Regions from separate parts of the Massilia sp. R2A-15 genome, predicted to be linked through region 1. Evidence: predicted binding sites of a transcription regulator. Region 1 holds the regulator's gene; the other holds the start of a gene.

Region 1 (4,413 bases):
GGAGACGTTCTGGATCCTGTTCTACGCGCTGGCCACCTACGGCAACGCCGGCTGGCTGCGCGAACAGGTCTGCAAGTACATGTGCCCCTACGCGCGCTTCCAGAGTTCGATGTTCGACAAGGACACGCTGATCGTCACCTACGACGCCAAGCGCGGCGAACCGCGCGGCGCGTTGGGCAAGGCGCAAGGCGACTGCATCGACTGCGGCATGTGCGTGCAGGTTTGCCCGACGGGCATCGACATCCGCAAGGGCTTGCAGTATGAATGCATCAGCTGCGCCGCCTGCGTGGACGCCTGCAATTCGGTGATGGACAAGGTCGAGCGCCCGCGCGGGCTGATCCGGTATTCGACCGAGCAGGCGCTGGCCAGGGGCTGGTCTTCGGCCCAGGTGCGGGCCCGGTTGCTGCGTCCACGCGTGCTGATTTACACCACGCTGCTGGCGCTGATCGGCGGCGCGCTCGGCGCCGCGCTGGCGTTGCGTACGCCGCTCAAGCTCGACGTGATGCGCGACCGCGGCGCGATGGGCCGCGAAGTCGAGGACGGGGTGATCGAAAACGTCTACCGGCTGCAGGTGATGAACACCGCGGAGACGGCCCACACCTTCCGCATCTCGGTGTCCGGCCTGCCGTCGATCCGGCTTGCCACCACCGACATGACGAAGCTCGACGGCGCCAGCGCGCGCGCCGTCGCGGTGCGCGTGCAGGCGCCGCGAGAAGGCGCCAAAACAGGATCGAACCGGATAGAATTCGGCCTGACGGCCGTGGACGATCCGGGCCTGGCAGTGACGGAGAAGGCCGTTTTCATCGTGCCCAAACAATGAAGAAGAAGGAGACACCCATGCACAGCGCTTCACTTCCGCTCGCCGGCGCCGGCGCGGCGCCCTGGTACACCCACCGCTGGCCGTGGCTGCTGATGTTCGGCCCCGCCTTCGTGCTGGTGGGCGGCGCCTTCGCCGGCTACCTGGCGACCACCCGGCCCGACGCGATGGTGGTCGACGACTACTACAAGCAGGGCAAGGCGATCAACCAGGACCTGCGGCGCGACCGCGCGGCGACCGCGCTGCAGCTTGCGTTCGAGGCGCGCTACGATCCGGCCAGCGCGACGCTGTCGGGCAGCATCCGCAGCGCCGGCGCGCCGCTGGCGGCGCCGATCTACATCTATTTGGCGCATCCGACCCAGCCGGCCAAGGACCTGCGGCTGCTGGCGACGCCCGACGCCGCAGGGCATTTTTCGCTGGCCCTGCCGATGCTCGAGCGGGCGCACTGGCAGGTGGTGGTGGAGGGTTCGCGGCGGGAGTGGCGGCTGGCGCGCAGCTGGAGCTGGCCGCGCCGGCAGGGCGTGGAGATCCTGGCCGACGCGCCGGAGGCCCGATGAAGCGGGTCGCGATGATCGTGCTGTGGCCGTCGTTCCTGGCGGCGGCGCTGGCCGAGGGCTGCTTCTTTGCGCTGTTCGATCCAGCCGAACTGGTTCGCCTGGAGGAGACGGGACTGGCGCCGATGGCGATCTACGGCATCGGCTTTTTCCTGTTCTGGACCCTGTGCGCGCTGGCGAGCATGCTGACGTGCTACCTGGCCTTTACGCCCGAAGGCGATCCGCCGTTTTAACCCATGGCGGGTCAGGTCCTGCGGACCTGACCCCATTTTGATTTCGCCACAGATTATCGAAAATACCGGTGCAATCGCGCTGTCGTCGAGATTCTCAACTTGGGGTCAGGTCCGCGGGACCAGACCCCGGCTTACGACATGGGGTGGCACTGCTCGGTGCCGGCGGCCATTGCCTTGAGCAGCGCCGGTTCGAGCAGGGTGACTTCGCGCTTGTCGACCCGGACCAGGCCCTGCTTCTTGAAGCGCGACAGCAGGCGGCTGATGCTTTCGATGGTCAGGCCGAGGTAGTTGCCGATGTCCTCGCGCGACATGCGCAGCTGGAAGCTGGTGGCCGAGTAGCCGCGCGCGGCGTAGCGCGCCGACAGATTGATCAGGAATACCGCGAAGCGCTGTTCGGCGCGCATATTGCCAAGCAGGAGCATGACGTTCTGCTCGCGGGTGATTTCCTGGCTCATGATGCGGTGGAAGTGGCGTAGCAGCGTCGGCACATGGGCGAACAGGTCTTCCAGGTCGGCAAACGGAATCTCGCACACCTCGCTGTCTTCCAGCGCCACCGCGTCGCAGTGGTGGCGGTCGCCGCTGATGGCGTCCATGCCCAGCAACTCGCCGGCCATCTGGAAGCCGGTGATCTGCTGCTCGCCGGCCGCGTTGATCTGGTAGGTCTTGAAATGGCCGAAGCGGATCGCGTACAGGTTGCGAAACGGCTGGCCCATCTGGTACAGGCGCTCGTCGCGCGCGACCCTGCGGCGCTTGCCGATCACGTCGTCGAGGCGCGTGATGTCCACCGCGTCCAGGCCCATCGGCAGGCAAAGCTGATGCATGCTGCACGCCGAGCAGCTGGCCTTGAGCGCGTGCATGTTGAAGTGCACGGGGGCGAGGTGGGGGAGAGGGTGTTCCATAATCCCCATTATAAGCCCCGGGGCGGGGCCCTGCCAAATTGTTGAGCAATCAACGGCGGGCGAAGCGCACGTCGATTTCGGTGACCCTGGCGTCGCCCTTGGGCTTCTTCGGCTTTTTCGGCTTTTTCACCACTTCTCCGCGGGTATTGGTGACGGGCACCCGGTGGTCCGGTTCGAATCCCGGCTCGTCGACGCGCTGCAAGGTTTGCTTGGTCAGTACCTCGATGGCGGCCAGCTGCACCACTTCGTCGGCGCACACCAGCGACACCGCTTCGCCCGAGGCGCCGGCGCGCCCGGTGCGGCCGGTGCGGTGCACGTAGTCCTCGGCGACGATCGGCAGGTCGAAGTTGACCACCAGCGGCAGGTCGTCGATGTCCAGCCCGCGGGCGGCGACGTCGGTGGCGACCAGGATGCGCGCTTCGCCGGCCTTGAAGCGCTCGAGCGCGCGCAGGCGCGCCGGCTGCGGCTTGTCGCCGTGGATCGAGTCGGCCGCCACGCCGTGCGCCTGCAGGGTGTCGACCAGCTGGTCCACGCCCTTGCGGGTCTTGACGAACACCAGCACCTGGCCCCAGCGCTTCTTCTTCAGCAGGTGCATGAACAGCTCGGGCTTGCGCTTCTTGTCCACCGGGACGATCCACTGGGCGATCGCTTTCACGGTCGTGTTGCGCGGGCTGACTTCGATACTGAGCGGGTCGCGCAGCAGCTTGCCGGCCATCGCGCGGATCTCGTCGGAGAAGGTGGCGGAAAAGAGCAGGGTCTGGCGGCGCGCGGGCAGGGCGGCGAACACGGCATCGAGTTCGCGCGCAAAACCCAGGTCGAGCATGCGGTCCGCTTCGTCGAGCACCAGCGTCCGCACCTGGTCGAATTTCACCGCGTTCTGGCGGTGCAGGTCGAGCAGGCGCCCGGGCGTGGCGACCAGCAGGTCGAGTCCTTTGCGCAGCTTCATCATCTGCGGGTTGATGCTCACGCCGCCGTATGCGACGTGGGTGCGCAGCGGCAGGCTGGCGCCGTACGCAAGGAAGCTCTGATGGACCTGTTCGGCCAGTTCGCGGGTCGGCACCAGCACCAGCGCGCGCACCGAGTTGGACGCGACTTTCGTGCCTTCCATTGTCAGCTTCTGCAGGATCGGCAGCGCGAAGGCGGCGGTCTTGCCGGTGCCGGTCTGGGCGGCGGCCATGACGTCGCGGCCGGCCAGCACGGCCGGAACGGCCTGCGCCTGCACCGGCGTCGGCGTTTCGTAGCCGAGTTCGGCGAGGGTACGGACGAGCGGGTCGATCAGGCCGAGGGAGACAAACGACATGGGTAGCACCTGGTAATGGACGAAAACGGCAACAGTTTACCCTGTCGCGCACCGACAAGTGCGGGAAGCGGCAATCCGCGCCTACGCGGACGCGGCGGACGCGGCGACGGCCGGCTGCGCGACAGTCGGCTTGAGCGGATCGTGCTTGTCCTTGCAGGCCGCCAGCAGCAGGCAGGCGAGGGCGAGCGCGGTCCAGCGTGCGGGGCGGCGATCCATGGGCGGGTTCCTCCGGGTTGATGTCAAGGCCTTCGTGCTGACTCGATCATACCCGCGCCGGGCGGCCGGCGGCGCGCCTTACTTCGGGTTGGCCTCGACGTACAGTTCGCGGCCGTTGACGAAGTTTCCGTCCGGGGAAATGGTGATCAGGTGCATGCCCATGTCGCTCAGGTCGAGCCGCTTGAGCTGCTCTTTCGACAGGCGCAGGATGTAATTGCCCGGCAACACGCTGGACATGACGAAGTAGCCGTCCGAGGCGCTCCTGGCGGTGCCGACGACCTTGTGACTGGCGTCGACCAATTCGAGCTCGAGGGAGCCGACGGCGCGCCGTTCGCCACCCACCAGCATATAGGTGGTGCCGTCGATCTCGCCGGTGACGCTGACGGCGAAGTCG
Region 2 (4,413 bases), 1.8 Mb from region 1:
ACCGCTACGTGATCGGCACCGGCGACACCGGCGTCCTGAGCGAGCCGGCGCCCTTCCTCGAAGGCCGCATGCTGGCGCCGGAGGAGGAGTCCTATTACGACATGCCGGGCCACTCGCACCAGAACGCCGACCTGTACGAGCACTGCGTGCGCGCCATCAAGCGCGGCCTGCGCTTCGGCGAGCATGGCCTGCCGCTGATCGGCACCTGCGACTGGAACGATGGCATGGACCGCGTCGGCAACGAAGGCAAGGGCGAGTCGGTGTGGCTGGCCTGGTTCCTGTACGACGTGCTGGTCAAGTTCGCCGAGGTCGCCGAGCTGCACGACGACCAGGCCTTCGCCGACACCTGCCGCAACGAAGCGAAGCAGCTGGCGCACAACGTCGAGACCAACGCGTGGGACGGCAAGTGGTACCGCCGCGCCTACTTCGACGACGGCACGCCGCTCGGCTCGCACAGCAACGACGAATGCCAGATCGACTCGATCTCGCAAAGCTGGGGCGTGCTGTCGGGCGCCGCCGATCCCGAGCGCACCGCCAGCGCGATGGAGCAGGTCGACCAGCGCCTGGTGCGGCGCGACTTCGGCCTGATCCAGCTGCTCGACCCGCCGTTCGACAAGGGCGTGCTCAATCCGGGCTACATCCGCGGCTACGTGCCGGGCGTGCGCGAGAACGGCGGCCAGTACACCCACGCCGCGATCTGGACCGCGATGGCCTTCGCCAAGATGGGGCAGGGCGACAAGGCCTGGGAGCTGCTGCGCATGATCAATCCGGTGCAGCACGGCGGCACGCCGGAAGGCGCCGCGCTGTACAAGGTCGAGCCTTACGTGGTGGCGGCCGACGTGTACGCGGTGTCGCCGCACATCGGCCGTGGCGGCTGGAGCTGGTACACCGGCTCCTCGGGCTGGATGTACCGCCTGATCGTCGAATCGCTGCTCGGCCTGTCGCTGGCGAGCGACAAGCTGACGGTCACGCCGCACCTGCCATCGGGCTGGGACACGTTCAAATTGCACTATCGCTATCGCACGTCGAACTACGAGATCACCGTGGTCGCCGGCGCGGAAGGATGGATGAAAGTGGACGGCCGTGATGTGGAAGACAACACAGTGTCGCTTGTTGACGACGGAAGGACGCATGAGGTGCGCTTGCAGATAGCCCGGTAGGCGGATGCACGGTAACATGCCCGCTCCCTCAATAAACACCGGGCTCGCTTCGGTGTCGAAAGCTCATCATGTCACTTAAATCAGTCCTCGCCGTCGCCGCCCTGGCGCTCGTTTCCTCCACTTCCGCCAGCGCGGCGGAGTGGAGCGACACCTCCATCAGCTATCGCGTCGGCACCAGGTTTGCCGAGCCGTTCAACCCGGTCGACATCCGCAAGAACATCTTCGCGCTGACCCACGCCAGCGGCTACAAGTACGGCAGCAACTTCTTCAACGTCGACCTGCTGCAGTCGGACTCGAACGATCCCGGCTCGCTGAACCAGCACTCGGGCGCGCAGGAAGTGTATGCCGTCTACCGCAACACGCTCGACATCGGCAAGGTGCGCGGCGTGGACATGGGCATGGGCCCGGTGTCGGGCTTCGGCATCACCGGCGGCTTCGACTGGAACTCCAAGAACGACGTCGGATACAACTCGCGCAAGCGCATGCTGGTGCTGGGTCCGACCCTGATGTGGAAAGTGCCGGGCTTCCTGAACACCAGCCTGCTGGTTCTGCACGAGAGCAACGCCCCGAGCGGCGCCTTCGCGCCGATCTCGAACGTGGCCGGCCGCTACACCTACAAGATCCATCCGATGCTGACCGCCAGCTGGGGCATCCCGGTGTGCGAGCGCGTCAAGTTCGAAGGCTACGCCAACCTGATCGCGCCGAAGGGCCGCGATGAAGTCGGCAACCAGACCGGCACCGAGACCAACATCGACATGCAGCTGATGGCGGACGTCGGCGACTACGTGGGCGCGGGCAAGAACACCTTCCGCATCGGCGTCGAGTACCAGTACTGGAACAACAAGTTCGGCAATACCTCGGCCACCACCGGTGGTAAAGGCCAGCGCGCCAGCACCCCGATGCTGCGCGCCGAATACCACTTCTAAGCCCATCCCGCGGCGCCGGCCCCTGGTCCGCGCCGCATGCATCGGCGGGGTCTGGTCCTGCGGACCTGACCCCATCTTCCTCGGCGCGGAAAATGATCCGCAGAAATTCGTTCTGATTGTCAGTTAATTAATATCAATTAACTACCGCCCCGACGGCCGCGTTGTATTCCTCGCATCAATTTGCCCGTTCGCCAGGTTGCGATCATTGCAATATCGATCCCCCTTGCCAATGAGGCAGCCATGTTCTCCCTTCCCCGCACGACCCTGCTGTCCCTCCTGCTGTGCGGCGCCGGCTGCGTCGCCGCATCCGAAGCCGACCACCGCGAGTTCGGCGCCACCCTGGCCGCGCCCTACCATGGCGAGCCGGCGCCGGGCGAGCCGCGCACCTTCAGCCTCGCCTTCGACTATCCGCTGGTCGCCGCGCCGCAGACGGTGGGCTGGACGCTCGAACTGACCGCGCCTGACGGCCGCGTCGCGCGCCAGTGGAGCGGCCAGCAGGAGCTGTTCCGCGCGCCGGTGAACCTGGGCGTGCGCTGGGATGGCCGCCTGGGCAGCGCCGCCGCGCCGGCCGGCATCTATCGCGTGCGCCTGGTGGCCGAGGCCCGGGCGGCCGGCGGAGGGACGATCGCCGGCGAGCGCGTCGAGCAAAGCTGGGAGATCGCCGTGGGCCGCGCGGCCCCGCCGGCCATGCCCGCATTCCGCCCGCTTGCGCGCCGCACCGAAGCGCTTGCGATGGCGCCGGCGCCTGGCGATCTGCCGTACGACGTCTACCTGGGCAACTTGCACAGCCAGACGGCCCACAGCGACGGCGGCGGCGACCTGGCCACCTGCACCGGCGCGCAGGATCCGCAAAGCTCCACGCATGGTCCGTCCGAAGCCTTTGCCTACGCGCGCGATCACGGCCTCGATGTGCTGGTCGCGTCGGAGCACAACCACATGTACGACGGTTCGGCCGGCACCAATCCCGCCGCCACGCCGGCTGCCGCCAAGGCCCTGTATCGCTCCGGCCTGGACGCGGCGAAGGAGTTCAACGCGGCGCATTCCGATTTCCTCGCCGTGTACGGCCTCGAATGGGGCGTGATCGCCAACGGCGGCCATCTGAACATCTTCAACAGCAACCGGCTGCTTGGCTGGGAGCGCAACGCCGCCGGCAAGCTGCTGGCCGAATCGTTCACGCCCAAAAGCGACTACGCCAGCTTGTACACGCTGATGCGCCAGCGCGGCCTGGTCGGCCAGTTCAACCACCCGTCGCAGTCCGGGCAGTTTCTCGTCGGCGGCGTCCCCTTCGGCTACACGCCGGACGGCGACGCCGCGATGGCCCTGTGCGAGGTCGTCAACAGCAACGCGTTCTCCACCAGCACGACCGAATCGGAGACCCGCCGCAGCAATTTCGAACTCGCCTGCGACAAGGCGCTCGAAGCCGGCTACCACGTCGCCTTCAGCTCCAACCAGGACAACCACTGCGCCAACTGGGGCATGTCGTACACCAACCGTACCGGCGTGCTGCTGCCGGCCGGCGCCGCGCTGACCACCGCAGCCTTCCTCGACGCGCTCAGGGCGCGCCGCGTGTTCGCCACCATGGACAAGGGCTCGCAGCTGGTGCTGACGGCGAACGGCCGCATGATGGGCGAGCGCTTCGCCAACATCGGCCCCCTGTCACTGGTCGCCCATTTCGCCAGCGTGGGTGGCAAGGCCGTCGCCTCGGTGGTGATGTTCGAGGGCGTGCCTGGCCGCAAGGGCGCGGTCGCCGAGCTGTCGCGCACTCCCGTCACCACCATCACGCCCGACCCCGGCGAGCACTTCTACTACGTGCGCGTGACCCAGGACGACGGCAACATGCTGTGGTCGGCGCCGGTCTGGGTCACCCAGCAGTAGGCCGGAGTAGCGCGATTTTTTAGACACAGAGCGCATTTGTGTCTAATAATTGACATTTTCATCATTTTCGCCACAGCTTTTCCTTATGTAATGAGAATGTCATGACAAAGTAAAGTTTGTTACTCAAGATTGCTCGGCTGCATTCCACTCCACATAACAATTTACGAATACGGGGAAATCCATGCGTCGTGCCATCACCACCAAGTTGTTGCCGCGGTTTGCCATCCTGCTTGCCCTCAGCGCCGCCAGCGCGGTCATCGCGTCCGAAGCGGACCACCGCGAATTCGAGGCGACCCTGCATGCGCCGTACACCGGCGCCGGCGTCCAGGACGGGCGCACCTTCACGCTGCAGTTCGAATATCCTCACGTGGCCACCGCGCAGGACGTGGTGTGGCGCCTCGAGATCGTTGCGCCGTCGGGCGAGGTGGTGCAGCGCTGGCATGGCGTCGAAG

What was found. The regulator FNR, encoded in region 1, switches genes on or off when oxygen is low (the NO sensors DNR and NnrR bind a similar motif). The targets are predictions, from matches to a motif close to TTGATNNNNATCAA.
Region 2: a site for FNR is predicted at 2,210-2,223, ahead of Q4S45_RS22125 (CehA/McbA family metallohydrolase). Genes of this name have one in related genera too.

What each region holds. Positions count from the first base shown of each region.
Region 1 covers NZ_CP131935.1:1,552,901-1,557,313, forward strand. The annotation lists gene ccoG (cytochrome c oxidase accessory protein CcoG) at 1-820, shown strand, start outside; gene Q4S45_RS07040 (FixH family protein) at 838-1,374, shown strand; gene Q4S45_RS07045 (hypothetical protein) at 1,371-1,604, shown strand; gene fnr (fumarate/nitrate reduction transcriptional regulator Fnr) at 1,736-2,503, opposite strand; gene Q4S45_RS07055 (DEAD/DEAH box helicase) at 2,553-3,803, opposite strand; gene Q4S45_RS07060 (hypothetical protein) at 3,885-4,019, opposite strand; gene Q4S45_RS07065 (collagen binding domain-containing protein) at 4,098-4,413, opposite strand, start outside.
Region 2 covers NZ_CP131935.1:4,791,206-4,795,618, forward strand. The annotation lists gene Q4S45_RS22115 (glycoside hydrolase family 94 protein) at 1-1,160, shown strand, start outside; gene Q4S45_RS22120 (outer envelope protein) at 1,229-2,086, shown strand; gene Q4S45_RS22125 (CehA/McbA family metallohydrolase) at 2,327-3,961, shown strand; gene Q4S45_RS22130 (Ig-like domain-containing protein) at 4,143-4,413, shown strand, end outside.